3 regions of the Mesorhizobium robiniae genome follow, and region 3 is predicted to be linked to each of the others. Evidence: riboswitches for the same ligand, from Rfam matches in the RefSeq annotation. Region 3 holds a riboswitch; each other region holds the start of a gene.

Region 1 (2,257 bases), on a different contig from region 3:
GGCGAGGACGACAGCGTATAGGTTCGCATTAGCGGTCCGTCGGCGGTCGGCAGCTCCAGCGTCACGAACTGCCCCGGTCTGTAGCGGAACCAGGTCTGGTTGTCGGAGCGGAAGGTGAAGGTCTTCACGTCAGGCGCCTCGTCGCTGACGCCGATCACTTCCAGAACCTGGAGCCTGTCGTTCCAGGGCGCCATATCGTCGAGATGGCGGTAGAGCCCGAGATCCGTCATTGCGTTCATCTCTTCACGTTTCTCTTCAGGCGACGCTGCGCAGCGCCGGCCGGCCGTCCTCGGCAAGGCGCGGTCCGATAAACGAGGCGTACCATTCGACGAACTGGATGACGCCGCCCTCATGCAGTTCCGAATAAGGGCCGGGCTCGTAAGCCGGCGACAGGATGCCGAAGGCGTTTTCCTCGACGATGCGGCGGTCCTGGTCGTTGGTCTCGGTCCATACATGGGTGAGTTCGGCAAGGTCGTAATCGACGCCTTCGACCGCGTTCCTATGGACCAGCCATTTGGTCGTCACGGCGGTTTCCGTGGCGCTGATCGGCAGCACGCGGAAGGTGACCGCATGATCGCCGAGGATGTGGTTCCAGGTCGTCGGATAGTGATAGAGCAGCAGCGAGCCGATACGGTCCGTGGAAACGCTGTCGGAAAGGTTCTTCTTCACGGCGCGTCTTCCCGTCATCGTATAGCTGACGGCGTCGCGCAGCAGCGGCGCGCGGGTGGCGCGGTACTGTCCGGCCGGATCGATGCGGAACTTGCTCGGCAGGCCCGCTGCCTCGCATATCGCCCAGTGCGCCAGCATCTCCGGATCGCTGTCGGCGCCCTGCACGCCGGTCACGGTCGGCGCTTCCGGGAATGTCTTGCACAGTTCCGGATGATTGCCGGCGCAATGATAGCACTCGCGGTTGTTTTCCCAGACGAGCTTCCAGTTGCCCTTCTCGACGATGGTCGATTCGAAGGCGACCTTTGCCTCGCGCAGCCGGTGCGGCAATAGGTAAGGTTCGATCATGGCGCGCATCGGCGCGAAATCGGCGGGCTCCTTGGCCAGGCAGATGAAGATGTAGCCGCCGACGCTCTCGCAAGCGACCGGCTTCAGGCCGAACTGGCTTTTGTCGAAACTGTCCGCCATCTGGCGGGCGAACAGAAGCCGGCCGTCCAGCTCGTAGGTCCATTGGTGATAAGGGCAGACGAGCTTCGCCGCCGTGCCCTTGTCGGCATTGCAGACGCGGCTGCCGCGATGCCGGCAGGAGTTGTGGAAGGCATTGATCTTGCCTTGCTGGTCGCGGACCAGCACAACCGGATAATCGCCGATCTGGGCGGTGATATAGCTGCCCGGCTTCGGCAATTCGCAATCATGGCCGATGAACAGCCAGTCGCGATACCAGATCAGCTCCATGTCGAGCTTGAAGAAATCAGGATCGGTGTAGAAGGGCTGTTCGAGCGAAAAGCCTTGCCTGCGGCCGTGCAAGAGCCTCAGCATGTCGTTGCGCGCATCCATGTCCTGTCCTCGCTTTCGTCGCATCGGCCCGAAAATCGGAATCGATTTTCGGAAAGCACTATGCGCAGATTCAAAGTCTTGGAGCGTACTTTGTGCGTCCAAGTGGACGCACGTCGCTCCAAGGACTGAACTGGTGGTGATGGAGGAAGGATCGGCCGCAGGCGAGTGAAGAACCGGCATGCATCATCCACCTCTTGACCGCCCACCGCGATCAGTCGAGTTCAACACCTCGGGCTGGTTTCCGGGCTCTGGAGTGTCCTTGCGGGCGGTCGCGACACCTTCCCAGGCTTGTGGCCCAGTGGTCTCCCGTTGCGACTTGAACTCCACCACCGTTGCGGGGGCAGCGCCGGGTTCTGACCGGCTTCCCAATTCTCCGCTTCGTCGTCACCAAGCGGCACCTGAGATGGCGTGATCTAATCATGACGGCCGGCCGACTGTCGGCATGAAAGCGACATCGTATCCATGCGGCGCGACACAGCCGGCCAAACCTGCAGGTTGGCAATAGCAGGGCTGGGACCCCATTTTTCGGCGGCCATTGCTGGCGGTCGTGGCATCGAATCCGACCCGCGGCGGAGGCAAAGAAGGTTAACAGTTTCCAAAAGTGACTATTAGCCACTATTAAAATCGAACCGAACGGTTCGTTTCTGTTGACAATGCGTGCATGACGCTGTGAACGCAGGTCCGCCAATCCGTCAAATGGGCTAATAGTGAATTTGGCTTAAGTGTTTGAAAACAAAAACTAAAGCGATGCAGA
Region 2 (2,257 bases), on a different contig from region 3:
GCGCTGTTGGCGCGAGATCGAGGATGCCGGTCCCGATCCGGATGCGGCGCATCTGGACGACCGCGACTATGACGCAATGCTCGACGAATTCCAGGCTGAACTCCCAACCTCCGAACCGCTGTGGTTGTTCGGCTATGGCTCATTGATCTGGAAGCCGGAAATCGACCACGTCGAGGAACGTGTCGCCGTAGCGCGCGGCTGGCACAGATCTTTTTGCATGAACATGACGCGCTGGCGCGGCACCAAGCAGAGCCCGGGGCTGATGATGGCGCTGAACCGTGGCGGACAGTGCAAGGGTGTAGCCTTTCGGCTGAGCGATGGCGATCGCCGGGCGCAGCTCGACAAGCTTTTTCGGCGTGAGGTGACGCTGAAGCCGACGAGCTATCGTCCGCGCCTGCTCTCGCTGGCAAGCGACAGCGGGCCGTTCAAGGCGCTGGCCTTTGTCATCAACCGCAAGGGGACGACCTATGCCGGACCGCTCGGGGAAGAAGAGGTGGTCGAAAAGCTCTCGACATCCTGCGGGCACTGGGGATCAGGCGCCGACTACCTCTACAACACGGTGAAAAACCTGGAAGAGCGCGGCATTCACGACCGCCATCTGTGGCGGCTGCAGCAGCTGGTTGCCGAGCGGATCAGTGCCTCGAGGCCTTGAGACCGCATGGCGCATTCACGCTGGTAACGGGCGGAATTTGGTTTGCCGGCCGCGACGATTCTGCCTATAGTCAAAGCTGTCGTCGGTTCCGTTAGGGACCAAGAGGGAATGCGGTGAGGGTAAATTTCTTGCCCAATGCCGTGGCTGCCCCCGCAACTGTGTGCGGTAGTCCTCTCCATATGCCACTGAAGAGTTTCTTCGGGAAGGTGGGGAAGGGCGCTGATCCGCGAGCCAGGAGACCTGCCGGCGACAGGAGAACTGACTTCTATGCCCTCGGGTGGAGGGCGAAAGGACAAGACATGAATACCGCTTCCGTCTCGCTCGGCGCTTCCGTCTCCTCGCAGTCGCGCTTCATGCAGCTGGCGCTTGCTGCATTTCTCGGCATTTTCGTCATGGGCTTTGTCGGCTTCTCGCATATCGATGCGGTCCACAATGCCGCCCACGATTATCGCCATTCGATGGCGTTTCCCTGCCACTGACGAGGGGCTGACATCATGACACTGTTTCGCAACGTCGTGTTCATCGCGGCGATCGCAGGGCTTGTGGCCGGCGTCGTCCTCGCCTGCATGCAGGCCTATGCCACCGTGCCGCTGATCCTGAAGGCGGAGGTCTACGAACAGGCCGGCGGAGGCCACACGCATGACCATGCCGCTGTCCCCGCCGCAGATACCAATGCCATGGCCAGCGCCGCACCGGCGCCGGCCGAAGTTGCCGCTCCAGAAGACGACGGCTGGGCGCCGGCCGATGGTTTTGAGCGCTTTGCCTTCAACGTGGTTGCCAATGTCGTCACTGGCATCGGCTTTGCGCTGATCCTGGTGGCCGCTTCGGAGTTCGCCGGCGGCATTGGCAATTGGCGTCAGGGCCTGTTCTGGGGCCTGGCCGGCTTCGCCGTGTTCACGCTCGCTCCAAACCTTGGCTTGCCGCCCGAACTGCCGGCGATGCCGGCCGCCGATCTCACCCAGCGCCAGATCTGGTGGATGGCGACAGTGGTGGCGACGGCCGCCGGTCTCGGCTTGCTCGCCTTCCGCAAGTCGCTGCCGCTGGCGCTGCTTGCCGTGGCGTTGATCGTGGCGCCGCATATCGTCGGCGCGCCGCAGCCCGACAGTTTCGAGTCGCCGATTCCGGAAGGCTTGCACCACCAGTTCGTGGTGGCGGTGACGCTGACCAATCTGGTGTTCTGGCTGGTGCTCGGCGCCGTCGTCGGCGTGGTGCGTGGCCGCTTGACCGGTACAGCGACCGGCCTGCGCGACAGCTTTGCCTGATCGCGTTGCTTCTGGCGGGATGCTGACCCTGGTCATCGGCGGTGCGCGCTCCGGCAAGAGCGCGCATGCCGAAAGACTGGTGACGGCCTGTCCGGCGCCATGGGCCTATATCGCCACGGCGCAAGCCTATGACGACGAGATGCGCGAGCGCATCGCGCTGCACCGGTCGCGGCGCGGCGGGGGCTGGACAACCGTCGACGCGCCGCTCGATCTCATCGGCGCGATCGAGGCGCTGCCTGACGGCCGGCCTGTCCTGATCGACTGCCTGACGCTGTGGCTGGCCAACCATATGCTGGCCGAACACGACATCGAGGCCGAATGCCAGGGGCTGGCGGATGTGCTG
Region 3 (2,257 bases):
CGGACCGACCTTGTACCATCCGGTGATGCCGGTCAGGCCGACGATCGACGGTTGCAGCCCCAGCGCGAAAGCCATCTCGGCCATGTTCAGATCCTGGATGACGGCGCGCTTCGGCGCGGCGTCGAAAGTCAGCGGCGTGCCGCAGCTGTCAACGGTTACCGGGAAAGCAAAGGCGGTTACCGGAAAAGCCAAGGCGGTCTGGGCAAGCAGAAGGGAAGCAAAAGACAGTGCGAGGCGTTTCACGGATGTTGCTCCTTGGTTAAATCGGAATAGGCGCGGTTTGGAACTTCGAAGACCGTGAGTTCGCGGTCTTCGGTGGGATGGCGCAGCCGAAGCACATCGACGCCGAAAATCTCGCGGATCAACTGCTTGGTTAGCGCCTCGCGCGGACCGGCGAGTGCCTGCAGGCGGGCCTCATTCATCACCGCCACTCTGGTGGCGAATGGCGTGACCAGCGACAGATCGTGAAGCACCGCCACGACGGTCATGCCAAACTGCGATACGAGTTCGAGAAGTTCGCTGCGGGCGCGCGGATCGAGGTGATTGGTCGGTTCATCGAGGAACAGGATTTTAGGCTCCTGGGCGATGGCGCGTGCCAGTTGGGCGCGCTGCCGCTCGCCACCGGACAGCGAGCCGATCGTGCGGCCGACCAGCGGCAGCAGGCCGGTTCTACGAAGCGCTTCGACGACGATGTCGCGTTGCTCGCTCCTCCGGCGCAAACCGGCATGCGGGACGCGCCCAAGCTCGACGTAGTCGATCACGGCAAGCCGCGGATCGGGCTGATCGGTCTGGCCGACGACCGCCATGTGCAGCGCCCGCTCGGCGGCCGAGAACGTCTCCAGCCGGCGGCCGGAAAATCTCACCTCTCCCGCGCTTGGCCGCAGCGTACCGCATAGCATGCGCAACAGCGTCGTCTTGCCGGCGCCGTTGGGGCCGATGATGGCGAGGCGGTCGCCCGCCGCCACCGAAAGGCTCACCGCGCTGACCAGGCGCCGACTATCCGCCGTCGCGCTCAGTTCGCGCGCTTCAAGAAGAGGCTGGGAGGCGTCCAACTTACCGTCACTTTCTCAATGGCGACGGAAGGAAGCTGGACCGACCGGCCGACAAGACCGATGTCCACGTCTCCTCCCGGCACACCCCGTCCGGTCAACTCAAGCCGATGGCAGGTCTCCTGGCTCGCGGGTCTTTGCGCCATCCTGCCTTCCCAGCCTTGCCGGCCAGTGGCATTTCGGATCTTGCTAACCGCTTACAGTTGCGGGGGCAGCCACGGCCTCGATCCGAAGATCTCACCGCGTTCCCTTTTCACCCCTCGCCTTTCGACTCGGGGACCATCAGTCGCCCACCCTAATTTCCCGCCAATCACAGCGCAATAAATTTCCGGGGCTCGGAAAGCCACGAGAGCTAGGATCTTGTCAGAGGGAGTCATATGGGCCGCCGTTATGTAATAACGTTACTATCTAGACGTTGCCTGCTCCTGTCAAGCTCTTTCGCCTGACGCCTTCGACTGCCGGCCGCCGTCGCTCGCGATTTGCGCAATGCGCAATTTCGATCAAACTGCGAGCTCCAGGAAACGGCACGATGACCTGCCGACGCGAAGACTTTGCCAATGTGAAGACTGGCCCATGCAAGGAGCCAAATGAATCCGACCGAGAAAGCGCTGTGGTTCGTCGAAAGCCATCTGCCGGAATCCGTCTCGCTCGACGATGTCGCCAAGAGCAGCGGGGTGTCGCGTTTTCACGTGACGCGGGCATTCGGTGCGGCGACCGGCCGTTCGGTGATGGGCTACATGCGTTCTCGCCGGCTGACCGAAGCGGCGCGCAAGCTCGCCGCCGGTGCACCCGACATCCTCTCGCTCGCGCTCGACACCGGCTACGCTTCGCATGAGGCCTTCACCCGTGCCTTCCGCGACCAATTCGGCACCACGCCGGAACTGGTGCGCGCGCAAGGCTCGCTCGACAACCTCGATCTCGTGGAGCCGATCCTGATGAACCAGTCCGTCCTCACCGATCTCGACCCGCCGCGTTTTGAGACCAGCCGGCCGTTTCTCATCGCCGGTCTCGGCGAACGCTATAGCTGCGAAACCAGCGCCGGCATCCCGATGCAGTGGCAGCGGTTTGGCCCCTATATCGGCAACATTCCAGGCGAGATCGGCGACGTCGCCTATGGCGTCTGCGTCAACGGCGACGACACCGGCAATTTCGACTACATCGCCGGCGTCGAGGTGTCCGATTTTTCGGACCTGCCGAGGGAGTTTTCG

The links. Region 3 has a riboswitch for cobalamin ahead of ABID19_RS26765 (ABC transporter ATP-binding protein). Riboswitches for the same ligand answer to the same signal wherever they lie in the genome.
Region 1: another riboswitch for cobalamin. It lies ahead of ABID19_RS08405 (aromatic ring-hydroxylating oxygenase subunit alpha); the one in region 3 lies ahead of ABID19_RS26765 (ABC transporter ATP-binding protein).
Region 2: another riboswitch for cobalamin. It lies ahead of ABID19_RS12510 (CbtB domain-containing protein); the one in region 3 lies ahead of ABID19_RS26765 (ABC transporter ATP-binding protein).

What each region holds. Positions count from the first base shown of each region.
Region 1 is NZ_JBEPMC010000003.1:62,826-65,082, reverse strand. It holds gene ABID19_RS08410 (FAD-binding oxidoreductase) at 1-230, opposite strand, end outside; gene ABID19_RS08405 (aromatic ring-hydroxylating oxygenase subunit alpha) at 256-1,503, opposite strand; cobalamin riboswitch at 1,719-1,920, opposite strand.
Region 2 is NZ_JBEPMC010000004.1:130,725-132,981, forward strand. It holds gene ABID19_RS12505 (gamma-glutamylcyclotransferase) at 1-652, shown strand, start outside; cobalamin riboswitch at 719-914, shown strand; gene ABID19_RS12510 (CbtB domain-containing protein) at 952-1,131, shown strand; gene ABID19_RS12515 (CbtA family protein) at 1,147-1,914, shown strand; gene cobU (bifunctional adenosylcobinamide kinase/adenosylcobinamide-phosphate guanylyltransferase) at 1,934-2,257, shown strand, end outside.
Region 3 is NZ_JBEPMC010000011.1:177,564-179,820, forward strand. It holds gene ABID19_RS26760 (ABC transporter substrate-binding protein) at 1-243, opposite strand, end outside; gene ABID19_RS26765 (ABC transporter ATP-binding protein) at 240-1,052, opposite strand; cobalamin riboswitch at 1,145-1,348, opposite strand; gene ABID19_RS26770 (AraC family transcriptional regulator) at 1,637-2,257, shown strand, end outside.